Regions from separate parts of the Lysinibacillus sp. TE18511 genome, predicted to be linked through region 2. Evidence: predicted binding sites of a transcription regulator. Region 2 holds the regulator's gene; the other holds the start of a gene.

Region 1 (11,480 bases), on a different contig from region 2:
CTTTTCCCTACTAATTATTATACTTTATATAGATGGTTTTACATAAGTAAAACATAAAAAAATAGATGTCACAATATGCTTGTTGCATTTGTAACACCTAATATTTATATTATGCAGAATACGGAATTATTAGTTCACCATGCGCTGTGCTTCTTGTAATTGATAAGCCCGAACCTTACGAGGTAGGAAACGACGAATTTCATCCTCGTTGTAACCAACCTGTAGTCGTTTCTCATCTAAAATAATTGGACGACGTAATAAACCTGGATACTCTTGAATTAATTCATACAAGCGTTGTAATGGTAAACTTTCAACATCAACATTTAATTTTTGGAAAATCTTCGAGCGAGTTGAAATAATTTCATCCGTACCATCCTCTGTCATACGTAAAATTTCTTTTATTTCACGAATGCTTAACGGTTCGGAAAATATATTACGTTCTGTATATGGGATTTCATGTTCCTCTAACCATGCTTTCGCTTTTCGGCAAGACGTACAACTTGGTGATGTAAATAAAGTTACTATCATACTGACACATCCTTTCCATTTAATCATTATCTATAGACCAGTGTGTTAAATTAGAATTAATGTAATGTAAATCTACATACCCATTATACAGTACTCCATTGTATTTGAATATAGTCCCAATAAAAAAAAGAATAACTTTATCACTAAATATTCTGTCTATATTTACACATCATGCAAAGTAGTTCCTTCATTGCATGGCTAATGTGCTACTACTAATATTCCCATTCTCAGCGCATTTTAAACACCCTTTAATGAATGGCTCTTGTTCTCATTTAAAAATCTTAAACGAGAATAATGTCAATTCAGTGTGTACAAATCTAGACATATATTTACTAAAATTGGTTGCTTTTCTAACACAAAAGAACAGTAAAAATAGCATATAAGCTTTTTTCGAAAAAAAACACCGCCAAAAGTCTGACTTTACACACTTGCAATCCACCGAGCCTTTATAATATAATTCTTTGCAACAAATCAATAATGTCTTTTGCGAATTCACTTCGCTATCTAGACAGTTATTGTATTAGATAAAAAACGCTGACGAAGAGTAGTACATATGCAATTTGCACGTTTAGAGAGTCTGTGGTTGCTGCAAACAGATCGTGTAAGCATATGGAATGGACTTCTGAGTTAGCTTTGTGAACGACTAAGTATCCTTACTTGCGTCTATTAGCAAAGCTCGTCCCTTCACGTTACGAAGCAAAGTGGCCGTTTTAGGCAAGCTGGGTGGTACCGCGGATTCAAACATCATTCGTCCCTTCATTAGAAAAACTAATGAGGACGCATGATGTTTTTTATTTTGGATATCGAATATGCCTCGGATGGGTACTTATGTAACAGACAAATGACTGCCACTGAGGTGACAAATTCAAGGAGGAAATGACAATGACAACTATTTTTTCAGGCGTACAGCCAACGGGTATTGTAACTTTAGGGAACTATTTAGGTGCTTTTAAGCAATTCCCTGCCTTACAAGATGAAGGAGATGCTGTGTATTGTATCGTCGATCAGCATGCAATAACAGTGGCTCAAGATCCAAAAGAATTACGTCAAAATATTCGCAACCTAGCAGCTACGTATATTGCTACTGGCATCGACCCTAAAAAATCTACATTATTTATTCAATCAGAAGTGCCAGCTCATGCACAGGCAGGCTGGATGTTACAATGTGTAGCATCGATTGGTGAGCTTGAACGTATGACACAGTTCAAGGATAAATCTCATGGTAAAGAAAGTGTTTCTGCAGCTCTTTTAACCTATCCACCACTAATGGCAGCAGATATCCTTTTGTATAACACAAACATTGTTCCTGTTGGTGATGACCAGAAACAGCATATTGAGCTTACTCGTGATCTTGCAGAACGCTTCAACAAACGTTATGGTGATGTATTAACGATTCCTGAAATTCAATTACCAAAAGCAGGAGCTCGTATTAAATCACTTCAAGAGCCAACAAAGAAAATGAGTAAATCAGATCCAAATACAAAAGCTACAATTAAGCTTTTAGATTCAGCGAAAGATATTGAGAAAAAAATTAAATCAGCGGTTACTGACTCTGATGGTATTGTGGCATTTGATGTGGAAAATAAACCTGGTGTTTCTAATTTACTAACAATCGAGTCTGCCATTTCAGGCGTATCTATTGACGATCTTGTTAAAAAATACGAAGGCGTTGGCTATGGTGGTTTCAAGCAAGGTGTTGCAGCAGCAGTTATTGATCACCTTACACCAATTCAAGAGAAGTTCTACAATTTAGTAGAATCCTCAGAATTAGATACTATTTTAGATGAAGGTGCTGAAAAGGCAAACGCTATTGCTAGCGCTACATTAAAACGCATGGAAGAAGCAATGGGCCTTGGTCGTGCACGTCGCTAAAAGAAAACGGAATTGATCCCTCCAAATGTTGTAGCTTTGGCGAAATTGATTGTAAGAGCTTGGCCAAAAAGAGAGTAAGAGAAGAGTCACATTTTATCTTTTATGTCTAGCGTTTTTTCAAAACCAAGATCAAAAACAATAGCACATAACACAATGGCTGATCCAATTGCCATATAAAATTCTGTTGTATGCACCATGAATTTAAAAACAACTATCCAGGAATATCCGAGTGTCCGATAATTCAAATACAATATGAGATTCCCTAATGAGAGAATCAATAGGCCGTAGCATATTAAAAATAAAAAGAGTCGGAACATGTTAAGGGCATCCTTTCTATTTCTTCTTACTTATCATCTATTCACAAAACTATAAAAAAAGACGTCAGCCACGTAAAAATTGGGCTGACGTTTTTTATGTTGTTGAAAAACTAAGTCAATAAAATTACTGTCCGTTAATGCGAAATAAATTTTACCATTAATAAAGTGAATGCTATGTCTACTTACCATACTCAAACAGAATTGACTTATTGCAGTCAAGCAATTGTACATCTTTTGTTACCGTATGTTTTCGCATATAAAGGCATTTTGCTACAGAGCGGTTGATTGGAGTGGAGACTGGGTGACTCCTTGGGGATTAGCAATAGAGGAACGAAGGCTAAGAGCATCACGTCCTGTGATAACGCCTTCGTGACCTACATCGTGTAGGCCCGAGACCCTGGAGCGAGCCCCGCCGAGTGAAGCGGCTCATCGGACGCCCCCAGGAAGCTCTGCTCTGCGCGAAAGCGAAGCGTCAGCGGCAAATGTTTTATCTGTGCGAAAGCGAAGCGACAGCAACAAATGTTTTCTGTAGCGAAAGCAAAGCGACAGCTAAAAAGCGCCCAGTCGGAACGGAAATCAACCCCTCATTTTGCAGAAGAGACTTACTTTATTTAATATGATGACACTTTAATTAACTGCCCCGATTGGTGAAGACAAATAAACAGTGGGAGATGAAGATCCCCCACTGTTTAAAGTGTTATTTTATTTATTCCTCGATTTTTTTGAATAGAAGACTAGCATTGTGTCCACCAAAACCAAGCGAGTTACTCATAGCATATTTAATATCTGCCTCACGAGCTTCATTTGGTACATAATCTAAATCACATTCTGGATCTGGATCTGTTAAATTCATTGTTGGTGGTAAAATGCCTTCTTTCAGTGCTAGAGCTGTGAAAATAGCTTCAACCCCACCAGCTGCACCTAATAAATGACCTGTCATTGATTTTGTAGAACTCATTGCAAGTTTATAAGCATGTTCACCAAAGGCAGTTTTTACAGCTTGTGTTTCAAAAAGATCATTATATGGCGTACTTGTTCCATGTGCATTAATATAGTCAACTTGTGAAGGCTCTAGACCGCCATCAGCTAATGCTTGTAACATTGCGCGTGCAGCACCTTCTCCTTCTGGAGCTGGAGCTGTAATATGATGAGCATCACCTGTTGAACCATAGCCAAGAACTTCTGCATAGATTTTTGCCCCACGTGCTTTTGCGTGCTCATACTCTTCTAGAACGACAATACCTGCACCCTCCCCGATAATAAAACCATCGCGATTTTTATCGAATGGACGACAAGCTGTTTGTGGATCTGTATTTAAAGATAAAGCAGTATTTGCACAGAAGCCTGCCACTGCCATTGTAACGATTGGTGACTCAGCACCGCCAGTAATCATGACATCTGCATCACCACGTTCAACTACTTTAAAAGCATCACCAATTGAATTTGTACCTGAAGCACAAGCAGTTACCGAGCAAGAGTTAATGCCTTTTGCACCAAGGTGAATTGATACTTGGCCTGAAGCCATATCAGGAATCATCATTGGAATGAAGAATGGACTGACACGTCTTGCGCCACGTTCTTGGAATGTTTTAAATTGTTGTTCATATGTTTCCATACCACCGATACCCGAACCAATCCATACACCTGCGCGTGGTGCTAGCTCTTCATCGATAGTTAGTTGTGCGTCTTCCATCGCCATGATGGACGCTGCTAAGGCATAATGTGTAAAGCGATCCATTTTGCGAGCTTCTTTACGTTCGATATACTTTTCAATATCAAAGTCTTTTACTTCAGCGGCAATTTTTGCTGCGAATTGATCTTTATCTAAACGTGTTAACTCGCCAATACCAGATTTTCCAGCTTTAATATTAGCCCATGTTTCTTCGATGCTATTTCCTAGTGGTGTAACTGCGCCAATTCCTGTAATTACTACTCGTCGTTTACTCATTGTATTACTCCCCTCAAGCATTTTTAGTTATTATTTTCCCCATCTCATTGCAACAGCGCCCCATGTTAAGCCACCGCCAAATCCAACAAGTACTAATAAATCATCATCTTTTATCTTACCTGCTTCAAGCTCATCTACCAAGGAAATACCAATAGACGCTGCTGACGTATTACCATATTTGTGAATCGTTTTTGACATTTTTTCTGGTGGCAGCTCTAGACGCTCACGAGCTGATTCCATAATTCGAATATTCGCCTGATGCGGCACTAAAAAATCTACGTCATCTTTTGTTAAACCTGCTTTATCTAACACAGTTACTGCAGATTCACCCATTTGACGTACTGCAAACTTAAATACTTCACGGCCATTCATAGCGATTGTGTCCTGCTGTGTTAAAGACAAATGCTTCCCACCTGTACCATCAGCTCCAAGCTCAAATGATAAAATACCTCTACCTTCTGATACTGGACCAACAATTGCTGCACTTGCACCGTCACCGAATAACACTGCCGTATTGCGATCTTCCCAATCAAGTACCTTCGACAGCTTTTCAACACCTACTACTAAGACATATTTATAAGCATTTGCTTCTACAAATTGCTTTGCTGTCACTAAACTATATATAAATCCTGCACAAGCAGCTGCTTGGTCCATCGCAGCTGCATTAACTGCTCCAATTTGTTCCTGAACCATACATGCTACACTTGGAAAGTTTTGATCTTGTGTTACAGTTGCTACAAGAATTAAGCCTATTTCCTCTGGCGTAATACCCGCATTTGCAATAGCCTCTTTTGCTGCAGCTACTGCTAAATCTGAAGTTTCTTGGTCATCTGCAGCAAAATGACGCTCTTCAATCCCCGTACGAGTTCGAATCCATTCATCCGAAGTGTCCATAATTTTTTCTAAATCAAAATTTGTAACGACCTTCTCCGGAACGTATTTGCCTATTCCTATAATACCAGCGTTCATAAAGCAACCCCTCCGCTTTCTTACTATCAATTATTAGTAACTGGTCATAATTATAACTCATAATGAAGGAATGGTGCAAGATGATTTGAAATAACCGTCTTAAAGCTAGCAATATCAAGGATTTTAGTGATATATACAATTTTGGCTCATCACCATAACGTGAGGCTGAAAAATTTAATAATGGCGGATAATAAAAAAAAGCTGCACATAAATCTGCAGCTTTTACCAACATTGCTAACATATATGATCAACAACGCAAAAGTCGATATCGTAAAAAGATGGAAGGTGGCTCTCGCATTGGTCGGCCTACATCCAATCTATTCTCTAACAGGTTGTTAAGGATTGCGTTTTCTTTGGAACTCTTAGTGCTCTGAAGAAATCGCTTAATAGGTTGTAGCACAGAAGGCTTCAAACGACGTGTTGTACGTTTCTTTTTGTTAGGTGTGCTACCGTAGTTGTGCCAACGTAATGGCTGAAGCTTTAATCGTCTGGTGTTGCGGTGGTGTTTTTGGTTCAATAAACAACGTTGAATAATACGCATCCGCAATGGTAATCATGTAAATCACAAAAAGTAATTGTTTCGTTCAATAGTTCAAAATTTATTTCTCCCTTTTTTCAGTTCTATCAATTCGAATTGTCTAGTTATAATACGAATAATACGTAATAAAAGTTTCATATTAAATCAGGCGTGTTAATTAGGAAAAAATAGGATTATTATTGAGCGATAAAAAGATTTTTTTGTTGCTATTTTGCTAATATATTCCCATTTTAACTGATTGTAGCGTAGGGCTACTCGACTCCCGCGGGAAAGCGAGACAGACGAGACCCTGCACGGAGCGGATGTTTTCTGCGCGAAAGCGAAGCGGCAGCAACAAATGTTTTATCTGTGCGAAAGCGAAGCGGCAGCAACAAAGCGAGTAGCCCGTAGCGGAAATCAGAGCCTTCTAATTAGGATAAATAAAAATGGTTAATCAACACACTTGATATTAAATATCAAAACGGGTTAACGTTGTGACAAAATCGACATGTTTCACAGAAAAGGTTCTTTTATTTTCGATTTATGTTATGATATGATAATGAATATGTAGTAAAACTTATGATAAAAAGTTCGGTTGAGGTGAAATTAATGCAATATATCGTAACATTCATATGGTCATTCCTACTAGTTTCAATGTTAAACTACGTAGTAAGCTCTGTACTTGGCGTACCATTTGATTTCCAAACGGGTGCAATCTTATCAGTTGCATTCTCAATTCTTATTTTCATTATTGGTGCAGTCATTCCAAACGAGCCAACTCCAGAAGCTGCAGATCATCATTAATTCAAACAAGAAAAAACCTGTTCCGCATCGTGCGAAACAGGTTTTTTCTTGTTATTTTTCAACAACACATTGACCGTCATGCATTCTAATATGCAATGTTTCTCCTGGTAATACTTCACCACGTAGCAATTCCTTTGCAACTGCCGTTTCAATATAACGTTGTACGAAGCGTTTTAATGGTCTTGCGCCAAACTGAGCATCCGCTCCTTGTTCTACAACCCAATCAATTACATCTTGTTCTACTTGTAAAGTAATATCTTGCTCTGCAACTCGTTTTATAAGCTGTTCGACATATTTCCAAGCAATCGCTGTAAAGTGCTCACCTGATAATGCATGGAACATAATAATATCATCCATACGATTTAACAGCTCTGGTTTAAAGTGCTGTCGCAGTGCAGCCATCACTAAATCCTCAACTGCTCCATCGTCTTCTTTTGCTTCCATCAAATAGCTTGAGCCAATGTTAGAGGTTAAAATAACCACTGTGTTCGTGAAATTGACCATACGACCTTGACTATCGGTAATGCGTCCATCATCTAAAATTTGTAGTAAAATATTCGCGACATCTGGGTGTGCCTTTTCAATTTCATCTAGTAATACAACTGAATATGGATTACGGCGAACAGCTTCCGTTAATTGTCCACCTTCCTCATAACCAACATAACCTGGAGGTGCCCCTACAAGACGTGATACGCTATGTTTCTCCATATATTCACTCATATCAATGCGAATAAAATGATCCTCGGAGTCAAACAGCTGTGCCGCTAATGCCTTGGCAAGCTCTGTTTTACCAACACCAGTTGGTCCTAAGAATAAAAAGCTACCAATTGGTCGATGCGGATCTTTAATACCAGCTCGAGCGCGCCATACTGCTTCAGTGACAAGTTGTACAGCATTATCTTGTCCAACTACTCGCTCATGCAATGTATCTTTTAAGCGCAATAATTTTTCACGCTCTCCCTCCACTAATTTTGTTACAGGTATTCCTGTCCAACGTGAAACAATAGATGCGATTTCATCAGCTGTTACCTCTTCACGTAAAATACGTGATTCTATGCCATTCTCTAATTGTTTCTCCATCTCTTGTATATCCTTTTCAAGAGTAGGAATTTTCCCATGACGTAGTTCGGCTGCTTTATTTAAATCATATTTACTTTCTGCTTCATCTAAGTCACGACGATATTTATTAAGCGTTTCTCGTTTTTTCTGAATGCCGTGTAACGCTGCTTTTTCGCTTTCCCATTGTTTCCGCATGCCTTCTGAGGAATCTTTTAACTTTGTTAATTCCTCACTTAATTGCTCGAGACGCTTTTTACTTGCCTCATCCTTTTCTTTACGCAATGCTTGTTCCTCAATTTCGAGCTGCATAATACGGCGTGTTACTGCATCCAATTCCTGTGGCATAGAATCAATCTCTGTTCGAATCATGGCACATGCTTCATCGATTAAATCAATGGCTTTATCAGGCAAGAAGCGCTCTGTAATATAGCGGTTCGAAAGCTCTGCTGCCGCTACGATAGCACGGTCATGAATACGTACTGCATGATGTAATTCAAAGCGCTCTTTTAAGCCACGTAAAATAGAAACTGTATCCTCAATAGATGGCTCCCGCACAAGCACTTGTTGAAAACGACGCTCTAAAGCAGGATCTTTTTCAATATACATACGGTATTCATCTAATGTTGTAGCACCGATACAATGTAACTCACCTCGTGCAAGCATTGGCTTTAACATATTCCCAGCATCCATTGCACCATCCGTTTTACCTGCACCAACAATTGTATGAATTTCATCAATAAATAAAATGATACGCCCTTCAGATTCCTTCACTTCTTTAAGTACACCTTTTAAGCGTTCTTCAAATTGACCTCGATAACTTGCACCTGCTATTAAAGCACTCATATCAAGCTCGTATAATACGCAATCTTTTAATCCCTCGGGTACATCCCCTTTTACAATACGTTGAGCTAACCCTTCTACAATTGCTGTTTTACCGACGCCTGGCTCACCGATTAAGACAGGATTATTTTTCGTTTTACGCGTTAAAATACGAATAACATTACGAATTTCTTCATCACGACCGATAACCGGGTCCATTTTTCCGTTTTTAACTTCTTCAATTAAATTACGTCCAAATTGCTCTAATGGTTTTTTATTATCTGTTTGTTGAAATTGCATAATTAGCACTCCTTTTCAATAATGTTAGCGGAATCCCGTTTACCATTCTTGTTCACGAAAAATGTTTGACCTTTTTTGACTAACTTTATTTTACAACATACGACAAACCTAAGCAAAGAATAAGCTCTAAAATTCCTTCACTTCTAACTGAAAAGTTAAGCTATAATAAAAGTATGTTTCTTAGATTTAGTATCGAAATTATTCACCATCCTTTTGTAGTAAACAGCCATTTATTACAAAAAGAAAGCGATGTGTTGGAGATATGGTTATAATGGATAAAATACAAGAGCAATTTCACGATCTTTTCCAAAAGCACGGTGTTTTTACGAAAGTGAATAAGGATCATAAAATTTTTTTAGAAGGCGAACGTGCGAAAGAAATATATTATATTAAAACTGGAGCTATCTCGATTAGTCAGGAAACTGAGAACGGGAAGGAATTAACAATTCGAATTTGTGGTCCGAATAGTATTATTGGTGAAGGCTCTTTGTTTTGTAACTTGACGTATCATTCCATGACCGCTAAAATATTAGAACCCTCTAGTTTATATGTTCTAAGCCGTAAATCATTGGAACTTTTATTAGTAGAACAACCTAATTTAATGGTGGAATATATGAAGTGGTTGCAAATAGAAAATTTAAAGCATCAAAGTCGTTTGCGTGATTTAGTTTTAAACGGTAAAAAAGGTGCTTTATTTTCAACGCTTATCCGTCTTACAAATACTTATGGTAAGCCTTTAGAAAATGGCAATATTTTTATTGATTTCCCGTTAACAAATACTGAAATCGCTAATTTATGTGCGACGAGTAGAGAGATGATCAATCGCATGCTCAATGATTTAAAGAAGCAAAATATTCTTTCCTTTGAAAAAGGTTATATAACAGTTCACGACGTCCAAATTTTAAAGGATGAAATTGCTTGTGAAAATTGTCCGTTACAAATATGTCGTATCGATTAATACGCTACACAAAAAATCCCTGCTTATGAGTTATAAGCGGGGATTTCATATAATGGTCAAGTAAATCATTGTGAATATTATAATCTTTAAATGTGGGGGATTTCCGTTCCAGGCTACTCGCTTTCCTGTGGGCGAGCGTCGAGCCGCTTCCTCCGCTAAAGGAACGAAGGCTAAGTGCGTCACGTCCTGTGACAATGCCTTCGTGACCAACATCGTGTTGGCCCCAGGGTCTCGCCTGTCTCGCTTTCCCACGGGAGTCGAGTAGCCTTCCACTCCAATCAGCAATAGTGTAGAACTTTTATAAATTTTTGTATTTCAAAAGTGAACGCTATGGAAACTTATCCATAATCAAACAGAAGAATCTTATAACAGTAATGCTATTGTACACCTAATCTTACTGACGCTCCGCTTTCGCACATAAAAACATTACTGAAGTTTCGTTTTATAGCTATAAATTAAAAGTAACATGCCAGAAGATACATACTAAGAGAAGTTGTTGAGTGGAGGCTGGGCGACTCCTTGGGGATTAGCGATAGAGGAACGAAGGCTAAGAGCATCACGTCCTGTGATAACGCCTTCGTGACCTACATCGTGTAGGCCCGAGACCCTGGAGCGAGCAACGCGAGTGAAGCGGCTCATCGGACGCCCCCAGGAAGCTCTGCTCTGTGCGAAAGCGAAGCGTCAGCAACAAAGCGCCCAGTCGGAACGGAAATCAACCTCTCGTTTTGCAGAAGAGCCATACTTTTAATATGACATCTTAATTTCATTGACATAATAGTTTTTCGACAGCACAAATCCCCGCTCACTGTTGCGAGCGGGGATTTTTTGTTGTGCTTTAAGCAGACTTATCGTACACCTAATGCCATTTTTGCATAGCGTGACATTCTATCTTTTGACCACGGTGGATTCCATACAATATTAACATTTGAACTTTTTACTTCTGGAAGCTCACCTAATGCTGTATTTACTTGATCAACAATAACAGGTCCAAGTGGGCAGCCCATTGAAGTTAGTGTCATAGTAACCGTTGCAACACCTTCTTCATCTAAATCTACATCATATACTAAACCTAAGTTGACGATATCAATACCAAGCTCAGGGTCAATTACATTTTCTAATGCACCGAACATGCTGTCTTTCATATCTTGATCCATCTGTATTTCTCCTTCCATCACAGTGTTAACTTAATCATAGCAGATGCATCTTATTATGCCAAATGCTCTGCAAGCCATTCAGTTGCAACTAACATACCGTCGCGTGATACAGCATGACCTGCTTTTTTATTAGCTAAAAATTTCAAGTCTTCCGGATTTGCTTCATAGTATTGGCATAAAGTTAAATAAAAATGATAGGTATCTTTAAAAGGTACAGTTTTATCTAATTCCCCAT
Region 2 (11,480 bases):
AGATTTTTAGTTGGCTATTATAACGTTTCCAAAGCGCGTTTACGCAATATCGCCTCTCCGAAAACTAAATCTTCTTGCGTCGTCATCTTTACATTTTCGTAGCTACTTTCGACAATATGCACCTTATGGCCAAGACGTTCAACTAGCATCGCCTCATCGGTACCCAGAAAGCCCACTTTCTCAGCGACATCCTCCGCCTCCACAATCAAATCAAATTGAAATGCCTGCGGGGTTTGAATCATCCATAAGCTTTCACGATCAATTGTCTCTTCAATCACACCATTACGTACTTTTTTCATCGTATCCTTCGCACGAACACCTGCAATCGCAGCGCCAAAGTTATGCGCACTTTGTACAAGATCCGCAATAATGTCATGCGTAATAAATGGACGCGCCGCATCGTGCACAAGTACAATATCGACCTGCTTCATTTCTTTCATACACGAATGAACGGAATGCTGTCGCTCAGCACCACCATCAGGCAAGCCTTTAACTTTAGAAATTCCATACCTCTCGAGCATTTCTCGGATAAATGCACGTTCTTCTGGCTTCACCGCTAGCCAAATGCCTGTACACTGGCTGTCCTGTTCAAATACTTCCAACGTGTGTATGAGAATCGGTTTCTCTAAAAGCTTTAAAAATAACTTATTGTGTCCCGCTCCCATTCGCTTTCCGCTTCCTGCTGCAGGCAACACTACTTCATATTGCACATTTCCCACTTCCTAGTCATCCTTTGGTTTAGCAAAAATCATACGACCTGCCGATGTTTGTAGAACACTTGTTACGGTTACGGTAATCGCCTGTCCTATATAGCTACGTCCACCTTCAACAACGATCATTGTGCCATCATCTAAATAAGCAACCCCTTGATTATGCTCTTTCCCATCTTTAATGACCATCACTTGCATATTCTCACCTGGAATAACAACAGGCTTCACTGCATTTGCTAAATCATTGATGTTTAACACCTTCACGTGATGTAGCTCACAAACTTTGTTCAGGTTAAAGTCATTCGTCACAATCTGTGTATCGTTGCCCTTTTTCTTAGCAAGACGTACTAACTTTAAGTCTACTTCTTGTACATCCTCAAAATCCTCTTCAGTAATCTCAACCTTCGTCATACGCTCATCCTGTAATTTCTTTAGAATATCTAAACCACGACGACCTCTTGTACGCTTTAACGTATCCGAAGAGTCTGCAATATGCTGAAGCTCAGTAAGGACAAATTGAGGTACAACTAGGATACCTTCTATAAAGCCTGTTTCAGAAATATCTGCAATACGACCATCGATAATAACACTTGTATCTAACAATTTATAGCTTCCTCGTACTTCTTGAGGTTCTACACCTTCAGGTAATTTTTTCTTCGTATTGTTACCGCGTAATGTAAATAGCTGGATTAATTCATCTCGCTTTTTAAAGCCTACACGGAACCCTAAATATCCAAGTACAAATGACAGTATTATTGGTAAAACCTTCGTAAAATTAGGTAAATCAATACTATCAATTGCAAAGCCTAAGAAATACGCAACGATTAGTCCGATAATAAGTCCAAGCGTACCAAATAATAAATCCCCAACAGGTACTTTAAATAGCACCTCTTCCATCCAGCTAATGAGCCTTACAAAATAATCGGAAAAGGCAAATGATAATGTAAACAGTAAAAGTGCTCCTAAAGCTACTGATACATAGGGATTATCTAGCCAAGGATTAGATGATAAATGAAGCAATTCGTATAATGGCGGTAAGAAAACAAGGCCTAATGCTCCTCCAATCAGTAAAAAAGCAATTTGAACAAATTTTTTCATAACCTGTCACCTCCAATTCTTAATATATAATTATACATAGTTTACTGTAGAAAATCCTTTATGAACCCATCAAATTATCATTATTTCATCTTCTTTAGAACGAACATTTCAGGTCTACCAAAAAAGGAAAAAATCAAGCATTCAATTGGTCCTTCACCCATAATAAGACATGATCTTTTGACGTCCGAAGAGTCATTATAAAAGCCTTATTCTCGGATGTTATCTAGGACGCCAATTCCCCCCTTCGAGTTTCCTACCTTCAATCTATGAATTAAAAGCTTTCTTTAAGTAAATATCTTCCTTTGTAAGTAAAAGTGCATGTCAGAACATCGTCCAACATGCACAAACTTTTTTATAGCTCTCTAAAGCAAGTATTCAATGCATCTTTTATCGTTTCTACACCAACTATCTCAATACCTTGCGGGAAATCCCAGCCGCCGATATTCGAGGCCGGGATGAAGGCTCGTTTAAATCCGAGCTTCGCTGCCTCAATGACACGCTGTTCAATACGAGATACTCGACGCACTTCTCCCGTCAATCCTACTTCCCCAATAAAGCAATCGGTTGCTCCGACAGCTTGATCCTTAAAGCTTGAAACAATGCTTGTCAACACCGCCAAATCAATTGCAGGCTCATCAAGCTTTACACCGCCAGCAACTTTAATATATGCATCCTGCGCCTGTAGCATGAGACCCATTCTCTTTTCAAGGACTGCCATAAGCAGTTGCACACGGTTTTGATCTACACCCGTTGCCATTCGTTTTGGATAATTAAAACTTGTAGGTGTCACAAGCGACTGAATTTCAACTAGAATTGGTCGTGTACCTTCCATCGAGGCCACAATTGTTGAACCTGCCGCCCCTTGTGAACGCTCCTGCAAGAACAACTCAGACGGATTTAAAACTTCCTTTAAGCCCCCTTGAAGCATTTCAAAAATAGCAATTTCATTAGTAGAGCCAAAGCGGTTTTTTTGGCTACGTAAAATACGGTGGTTATGATGTCGTTCCCCTTCAAAATACAATACCGTATCAACCATATGCTCCAAAATACGTGGGCCTGCAATTTGTCCCTCTTTCGTAACATGTCCAACTAAAAAAATAGCGATTCCCTTTGTTTTTGCAATTCGCATTAGCTCCGCTGTACATTCACGCACCTGTGATACACTACCAGGTGCACTCGTTACCTCAGGATGAAAAACTGTTTGAATGGAATCGACAATGACAAACTTAGGCTGCACATCATCGATGGTCTGATTTAAAAACTCTAAATTTGTTTCTGAATATATATATAGCTCCTGTGATATCACTCCTAAACGCTCTGCCCGTAGCTTTGTTTGACGAATTGATTCTTCACCGGAAATATAGAGCACACGATGTCCTTTATTAGAAAGTAAAGCCGATACTTGTAATAATAACGTCGACTTCCCAATCCCAGGGTCTCCCCCGATTAACACAAGCGAACCAGGTACGATGCCTCCACCTAGCACTCGGTTGAGCTCACTCATTTCTGTTGCAACTCGTGATTCCTCAGCTGCTTCAACCTGCATAATAGGGAGAGCCTTTTGGGTAACTGTAGCGGAGTGTTGAAAAGCCCCTCTAGGCCCTTTAGCTACAACCTCTATCTCTTCAACCATCTTATTCCATTCTCCACACCCTGGACATCTTCCCATCCACTTTGCCGATTCATAACCACAGCCTGAGCATACAAATTTCGTTTTTTTCTTTGCCAAATTACATTCACCTCGAATATTTGTTCTTATGTATTTATTGTACATAAAAAAGGACAGCTTGGCACTATAGCCTTGCTGTCCTTTTCAAATGAAACATTTATCCGCATTAACGGGCAGAAATTTATCTTGTACCGCCAGCAAGTGACCGGTACAAGATCCTCACTTCAAAATTCAGCAAAAGCAAAGAAGTTAGGCGGGAAATTAACTACCTGTAAAAGCGCTTTTGGTGAAGACTAATACTCAGCGGATGGGATGAAGAAGCCCCCACTGATGAAGATTATTTAGAAGTAGAAACTTCTTCTTTTTTCTTTACAACAAACTCATCATTCACATAATCAATGACCACTTGATTACCCTTCTCTACATTGCCTTTAAGTAGCTCTTCCGATAGACGGTCTTCTACTTGTTTTTGTAATGCTCGGCGTAGTGGACGGGCACCATATTGAGGATCATAGCCTTCCTCAGCAATTTTCTCTAATGCTGCATCCGTTAACTCTAACGAAATATCTTGTTCTTTCAGACGTTTTGTTAAAGAATTCGCCATCATTGATACGATTTCTTTTAAGTGTACTTTTTCTAGTGAGTGGAAGACGATCATTTCATCGATACGGTTTAAGAATTCTGGGCGGAATGCTTTTTTCAATTCCTCCAACATTGTACCCTTCATATCTTTATACTTCGTGTCAGTACCACCTACATTGAAACCAAGGTTTTTCTGATATTTTAAAGCATCCGCACCAACGTTTGATGTCATAATAACAACTGTGTTGCGGAAATCTACCACACGGCCTTTAGAATCTGTTAAACGGCCATCTTCAAGTACTTGAAGTAAGATATTGAAAACATCTGGATGAGCTTTCTCAATTTCATCTAGTAAAACTACAGAATATGGTTTACGACGGACCTTTTCTGTTAGCTGACCACCATCATCAAAACCTACATAACCCGGAGGTGAACCAACTAAACGTGAAGTCGAATGTTTCTCCATGTACTCAGACATGTCAACACGAATCATTGCGTCCTCATCGCCAAACATCACTTCAGCTAATGCTCTTGCAAGCTCTGTTTTACCAACCCCAGTAGGACCTAAGAAAATGAATGAACCAATTGGTCGTTTCGGATCTTTTAAGCCTGCTCTTGCACGGCGAATAGCACGAGAGATTGCTTCTACCGCTTCTCCTTGACCTACAACGCGTTTGTGTAACTCTTCTTCAAGCTGTAATAACTTAGAAGATTCTTCAGAAGCAATTTTAGATACTGGAATTCCAGTCCACATAGACACAACCTCTGCTACGTCATCCACTGTAACTTTGGATTCGGCTTTCCCTTGTTCTTCTTTCCAATTTTTTCTCGTAGTTTCGATTTCATCTTTTAGCTTTTGCTCTGTATCTCTTAATGACGCTGCCTTTTCAAATTCTTGACCTGAGACAGCTGCATTCTTTTCAGAGCGTACATTTTCAAGTTTATCTTCAAGTGCCTTTAAGTTTGGTGGCACTGCGAATGAACGTAAACGTACTTTAGAACCCGCTTCATCGATTAAGTCAATGGCCTTATCTGGTAAGAAACGATCAGAAATATATCGGTCACTCATTTTTGCTGCCGCTTCAATTGCTTCATCTGTAATTTTCACACGGTGATGTGCTTCATAACGATCACGTAAGCCTTGAATAATTAGAATGGCTTCTTCTACAGTTGGCTCATCAACTTGAATCGGTTGGAAACGACGCTCTAATGCCGCATCCTTTTCAATATACTTACGATACTCATCTAGTGTTGTCGCACCGATACATTGGAGCTCACCACGAGCTAAAGATGGTTTTAAAATATTTGAGGCATCAATGGCACCTTCTGCACCACCTGCACCGATTAACGTATGCAATTCATCGATAAATAAAATCACATTGCCTGCTTGGCGAATTTCATCCATTACTTTTTTCAAGCGATCTTCAAATTCACCACGATATTTTGTTCCAGCAACAACTGTCCCCATATCAAGTGTCATAACACGTTTATCACGGAGAATTTCTGGCACTTCATTATTAATAATTTGCTGTGCTAAACCTTCAGCAATAGCCGTTTTACCGACACCAGGCTCACCGATTAATACAGGGTTATTTTTTGTACGGCGAGACAATACCTCGATAACACGAGTAATTTCCTTGCTTCGACCAATGACTGGATCTAAAGTGCCTTCGCGAGCAATTTGCGTTAAATCACGCGCAAGGCTATCTAATGTTGGTGTATTTGCAGCCTGTGCAGCTTGTTGACCAGATTGAGCATTATCGTTATTACCTAATAACAATAGCACTTGTTGACGAGCTTTATTTAATCCGACACCGGCATTGTTTAATACACGGGCCGCTATCCCTTCACCTTCACGAATAAGCGCTAATAGTAAATGCTCTGTTCCGATATAGGAATGACCTAATTTACGTGATTCATCGACTGATAGTTCTATTACTTTTTTAGCTCGAGGTGTGTAGTGGACAATTGGACCAACATCTTCCTTACCTTTCCCTACAAGCTCTTCAATACCTGCTTCAATCATTTGAGGACTAATATCAATGGCTTCTAATGCTTTTGCAGCAATACCACCACCTTCACGGATAAGCCCTAATAGAATATGCTCTGTTCCAATTGATTCGTGTTTCCAACGAATAGCCTCTTCTTGTGCAAGCTGTAATACTTTTTGCGCGCGTTGTGTAAAACGATTAAACATCAAATGAATCCTCTCCTTTTCCCCCAATAATAGGCTTACTCATATTTTCTCGAAATAATGCCTCACGAAGCATTTCGGCTCGTACGCGATCTCGCTCAGCAGGTGGCAAAACATCCCCTGCATAATTCTGTAAAAAACCAGGTTGCATACTGACAACACATTCGTTTAAAGTCATTGCTTTAATACCTTCAATTAGCTGTAAATCAACCCCTAAACGAACATTTGATAGGCAGGTAGCTGCTTCCTCACTCGTTAAAATTCGAGCGTGTGTTAAGGTACCTAAAGCACGATATACACGGTCTTCTAAAGCAAGCTCTGCTTTTTCCATTAACTTACCTCTTGCATGTCGTTCTTTTTGAATTATTTTTTCAGCGACACTCTGAATGTCCGCTAAAATATCATCTTCTGTTTTTCCTAGTGTAATCTGATTTGATACTTGGTAAACATTACCTAAATTTTCACTACCTTCTCCATATATTCCCCTCACTGTCATGCCTAAACGCGTCATCGCATTAATGATTTGATTCATCTGACCTGTCAGTGTAAGTGCTGGCAGATGCATCATGACAGATGCTCGCAAACCAGTACCAATATTTGTGGGACAACTTGTTAAATAACCAAATGTATCTCGAAATGCAAAAGGTAAAGCTTTCTCTAAGATACGATCAATTTTATTGGCCTGTTCATATGCTTTTTGAAGTTGAAAACTGGCCGTCATACATTGAATGCGTAAATGATCTTCTTCGTTCACCATAATGCTAGTTGATTCATCATCAGATAAAAGTATCGAGCCCACTAGCTCTTTTTTTGCAAGCTGAGGACTAATTAAATGTTTTTCTACAAGTATTTGACGTTGTAAAGGTGTTAAATCCTTAATCGCAAAATAAGAGTAATTTTCTTGAAGTTTCGTACTATCCTTTATTGCATGTGTAGCTGCCTGCTCCACCTGTAATGCCTCATTCTCTGTAAAGGCTAATGGAAAGCGATAACCATCTAAATTTCGTGCAAGGCGGATGCGTGTACTAATAACAATATCTGAATAATCGTCTTCAACACCCATCCATGTTGGTGTTGCACGTTCTAAAAACGATTCAATCATCACGACACATCACCACCTTCAAATTGTAGCTGCTTCTCAAGTTCCTTGGCTTCATCACGAAGCTTGGCTGCCTCTTCAAATTGTTCTTCATCTACAGCAACTTTCATACGTTTACGAATATCTTCAATTTGCTTTTTGATAACATAAACATTGCTTCTGGCACCAGGCATTTTCCCTATATGTTGAGGACCTGCCTGTATACGGTTAAAGAGCTTCGGTAAGTGTTCGCTAAAGGTGTCATAGCAACTAGGGCATCCAAATTTACCTTCTTTTAAAAACTGTTTATACGTAAATCCACATTGTGGACAGGTTTGAGGTTGTGGCTGCGCCTGCTGTTTTTCATCTGCTTTTTGTTGCTGCCATGAAGGAGAGCCAAACCAATTGGATAATAGCTGTTGAATAGATACTGGCTCTTGTTTAAATTCAGCGTGAAATGGATGGAACTGAGAGGCGCAGACGTCACAATAATGATGCTCCACCTTTTGACCACTTTGAACTTGTGTTACGGTAACTGTTGCATTACGTTGTTTACAATGTTCGCAAATCATTTCCATCACCTCTCTATTTTTGCTGTTCATATTTAATCGTCGTTAGCATCGCCCTTAATATTTTTGCTCGAATATGATCTCGTAAAGGAAGCTGTAAATCTATGGTTGAGCGATCAATCGCCGCTAACATTAATTTCGCTTCTCGCTTTGAAATTACCTGCTCATCAATTAGTCGAAAAACTAAATCTTCTGCCATTGTTTGCGATGCCCCACATTCTATTTGCCTGAGGACATCATCTATTAGATCAATTTGTGAATTCGCGCGGACACGTAAAATTCGAATGTATCCACCACCACCACGTTTGCTTTCAACAAGGTAACCTCGTTCGGCTGTAAATCTTGTATTAATTACATAATTTATTTGTGAGGGTACGCACTGAAATTTATCTGCGATTTCACTACGTTTTATTTCAATATGCCCTTCTCCACCTAATTCAAGTACTTGCTTTAAGTAGCCTTCTATGATGTCTGATATATTACGCATTTTAGGAATACACCTCGCTTACTTCACTGACTTTGACTATCTTTGACTTTCTTTGAGTATATTATACAAAACGCTTAAAAATAATTGCAATTATTTCGCACACTGAAATATTGAAAGCGTCTGCTCATACCTATACTCTACCCTTATCATCAATGAAAAAAACGCAAGCATATGCCACTAGCATATACTTGCGTCTATAAAAATTATACCCAGCGACCGACAATTGGATAACGCCAAGGCTCATCAGATAAAGCCTTCACAATACCGATAATTGGGACGACGAATAACATAATACCGAAAATAATTAAGAACGGTATACCAATTAATAAAAAGCTTAGAATACCTGAAATTGCAATTAAAGCCCACATAATAATTTGGAACAGCAATGCCTGAATGGAAATTGTTTTTATTTCTTCATCAGAACTAATTAAGAAAAATATTATGGGTACTACCCATGGCGCGAAAAACGAACTTGCGTGTATGATTACCTTAGACCATTTTGTTTCCATTTATAACAACCCTTCCTTATTATTTTATTTTTTATGTACTATACTTACGGATTTATACCCTAGATAGTTTCAATTTAAATTGATAAATAAAAATTTTTGAAAGGAATGTGATACACGATGGAATTTAATAATACACTTGCAAACGAATATGAAAAAGGCATTCGTCGTACGCTACCTAGCTATGATGCGATGCTACGTTTAACACATACTTTTTATCACTCTACATTACCCGAGCAAGCTGATTTTTTAATAGTTGGCTCAGGAAGCGGCAATGAAATTTTACAGTTCGCTGAGAAAAGACCTCATTGGTCATTTGTTGGCATAGATCCTTCTGAAGCAATGCTACAAATTGCTGAAGAACGTTTAAAGCCTCTACCTAATAATATGTCTTTACATCAAGGCACGATACTTGATTCTTTACTGCCTTCAGTAAAATTTGATGCAGCTAGCTGTATTTTAGTGCTTCATTTTATCGATGATTATCAAGAAAAACTTGCAACATTGAAGGAGATAGCAAATAATTTAAAGCCTGGTGCACCTTTTGTGCTCGTCTCAAAATACGGGCAACTAGGTTCTTTAGAAACGGAGTTACAATTTGATTTGTGGCGTGCTTATTGGCTACAGCATACAAAGCTATCACCATCAGAGGTAGCAGAAATGGAGAAATCCATACGTTCTCTTTCATTTATGCGTGAAGAGGACATTTTATCACTATTACAGCAGGCAGGCTTTACAAAACCATCTAGATTCTTTGCCACTACTTTATTTGGCGGTTGGATATGCTATAAAGAGGGCGAATAAAATTTAGGGCGCGCCTGTTAGGATAGAGTCAACAGAAGTGAGGTGAATGCTGTGATACGTACAATTGGAATTACAAAAAACCAACAGCTTATAAAGGACTTTCCACTTGAGGATATACACAATAACGAATTTGAATGGTACTGGGTGGATTTTAATTGTCCGACCGATGAGGAAGAACTACTGTTAGATACATTCTTCCATTTCCATCCACTTGCTATAGAAGATTGCTTAATGCGTTTACAGCGGCCAAAGCTCGATTTTTATGATGATTTCCATTTCTTTGTTATTCAAAGGGTTAACGAAGAATTAATAGCTGAGGAAGTAAATATTTTTGTTTCTAATAAATTTATTGTTACATTCCATAAAAACGAAGCACCTGAAATAGATCGAGTACAAAAGATGCTAGAAAAACAGCCAAAGTATTGGGAACGAGGCACAGTATATTTAACGTATCAGGTAATCGATAAAATCGTTGATAGCTATTTTCCACTTGTCTATAAAATCGAGGATCATTTAAATGTACTTGAAGACGAGCTTACCTATCAAAGTAACCCCAATGCCATGCAAATTGTGTTCGAATTCCGCAGTGATTTGCTTCATTTGCGTCGCACGATTTTACCGATGCGTGATTTATTATATCGGATACTTAATTCTTATCGCTTTTCACTAAAGAAGTCTGAGCGAGCTTACTTTGGCGATATTTACGATCATCTGCTAAAGCTTACAGAAATGGTAGAATCCAATCGAGAACTTACAGCTGATATGCGTGATAGCTATATGGCGATGAGCTCTAGCCGTATGAATGGCATTATGATGACATTAACTATTGTATCGACAATTTTTATTCCGTTAACATTTATTGCTGGTGTTTACGGGATGAACTTTGATAATATGCCTGAACTTCATGGTAAATATAGCTACTTCATTGTGCTTGCTTTGATGATTTTAGTTGCAATATCTATGCTCGTAGTTTTTAAAATTAAGGGCTGGTTCAACTTATTTAAACCTTAGGCTTTTCACAGGCTACGTAAACGCAAAGAATCTGCTCCTTTTTCAGTTTTCACACTGAAAAAGGAGCAGATTCTTGCTAATAACCTTATTTTTGCTTGGACGGCCTACGATCATCAATTTTATCTTCACCCTGCTGTGGAAATAAAAAGTATGCGAGTACCCCTGAAAATAATGTTGCACAAATTGTAATTAGTAATTGATCTAAATTTGGTACTTCAGCATAGTATTTTCTTAACATATAAACTGAACCAATTGCCACAATTACCATGACTGGAATAACAAATTTAAAACGTTTTTTCTCCATATAATCCCCCTCCTTAAGTCTTTTTTTCACGCACTATTTTTATAAAGCTAAACAGTTCGTATTTTACAGGTTTCCTATTTAGAATTCAATTTGCTTCTTGATCAATTTCGCCTTGGCGTAATTGTAGCTGTCGCTTCGCTTTCACATAGATAAACAATGCTTCCGAAGGCTTTGGACCAACAGATGTTTTTTGTACGAAAGCGTAGTGCTAACGTAGCGACAGCAACATGATGTTGGCCCCTCAGTTATTGCCACAGGACGTGGGGTTCTTCGCTGAATGAAGATAAAAAAGTCCATTTCATGACGTTTAATCGACAATCGTCTGTCATTATTATAAAAAATTTTTAGAAATAAACGAAAATTTTAACCAAAAAACCAACAAAAAATAGTAGAATGATTAAATACATTATCTTTAGTACATTACAAACTTTACAATTTACAAAGAGTCTTTATTTGATCTATTTATTT

Evidence for each region. The regulator CtsR, encoded in region 2, represses protease genes until heat stress. The targets are predictions, from matches to a motif close to ATGGTCAATAAAGGTCAAACA.
Region 1: the regulator CtsR is predicted to act here: its motif matches at 9,196-9,216, upstream of ACVWXS_RS02900 (ATP-dependent Clp protease ATP-binding subunit).

The regions. Positions count from the first base shown of each region.
Region 1 covers NZ_JBSSFD010000003.1:30,259-41,738, reverse strand. Annotated here, with positions in the region: gene spxA (transcriptional regulator SpxA) at 130-525, opposite strand; T-box leader at 1,054-1,287, shown strand; gene trpS (tryptophan--tRNA ligase) at 1,411-2,400, shown strand; gene ACVWXS_RS02920 (hypothetical protein) at 3,134-3,337, shown strand; gene fabF (beta-ketoacyl-ACP synthase II) at 3,424-4,665, opposite strand; gene ACVWXS_RS02910 (beta-ketoacyl-ACP synthase III) at 4,696-5,634, opposite strand; gene ACVWXS_RS02905 (YjzD family protein) at 6,761-6,955, shown strand; gene ACVWXS_RS02900 (ATP-dependent Clp protease ATP-binding subunit) at 7,007-9,133, opposite strand; gene ACVWXS_RS02895 (Crp/Fnr family transcriptional regulator) at 9,405-10,091, shown strand; gene ACVWXS_RS02890 (hypothetical protein) at 10,137-10,304, opposite strand; gene ACVWXS_RS02885 (hypothetical protein) at 10,717-10,839, shown strand; gene ACVWXS_RS02880 (metal-sulfur cluster assembly factor) at 10,937-11,245, opposite strand; gene ACVWXS_RS02875 (prolyl oligopeptidase family serine peptidase) at 11,299-11,480, opposite strand, start outside.
Region 2 covers NZ_JBSSFD010000011.1:59,459-70,938, forward strand. Annotated here, with positions in the region: gene ispD (2-C-methyl-D-erythritol 4-phosphate cytidylyltransferase) at 18-710, opposite strand; gene ACVWXS_RS10725 (PIN/TRAM domain-containing protein) at 723-1,808, opposite strand; gene radA (DNA repair protein RadA) at 2,161-3,537, opposite strand; gene ACVWXS_RS10735 (ATP-dependent Clp protease ATP-binding subunit) at 3,815-6,259, opposite strand; gene ACVWXS_RS10740 (protein arginine kinase) at 6,249-7,358, opposite strand; gene ACVWXS_RS10745 (UvrB/UvrC motif-containing protein) at 7,355-7,903, opposite strand; gene ACVWXS_RS10750 (CtsR family transcriptional regulator) at 7,917-8,387, opposite strand; gene ACVWXS_RS10755 (DUF4870 domain-containing protein) at 8,591-8,896, opposite strand; gene ACVWXS_RS10760 (class I SAM-dependent methyltransferase) at 9,014-9,697, shown strand; gene corA (magnesium/cobalt transporter CorA) at 9,749-10,708, shown strand; gene ACVWXS_RS10770 (hypothetical protein) at 10,794-11,012, opposite strand.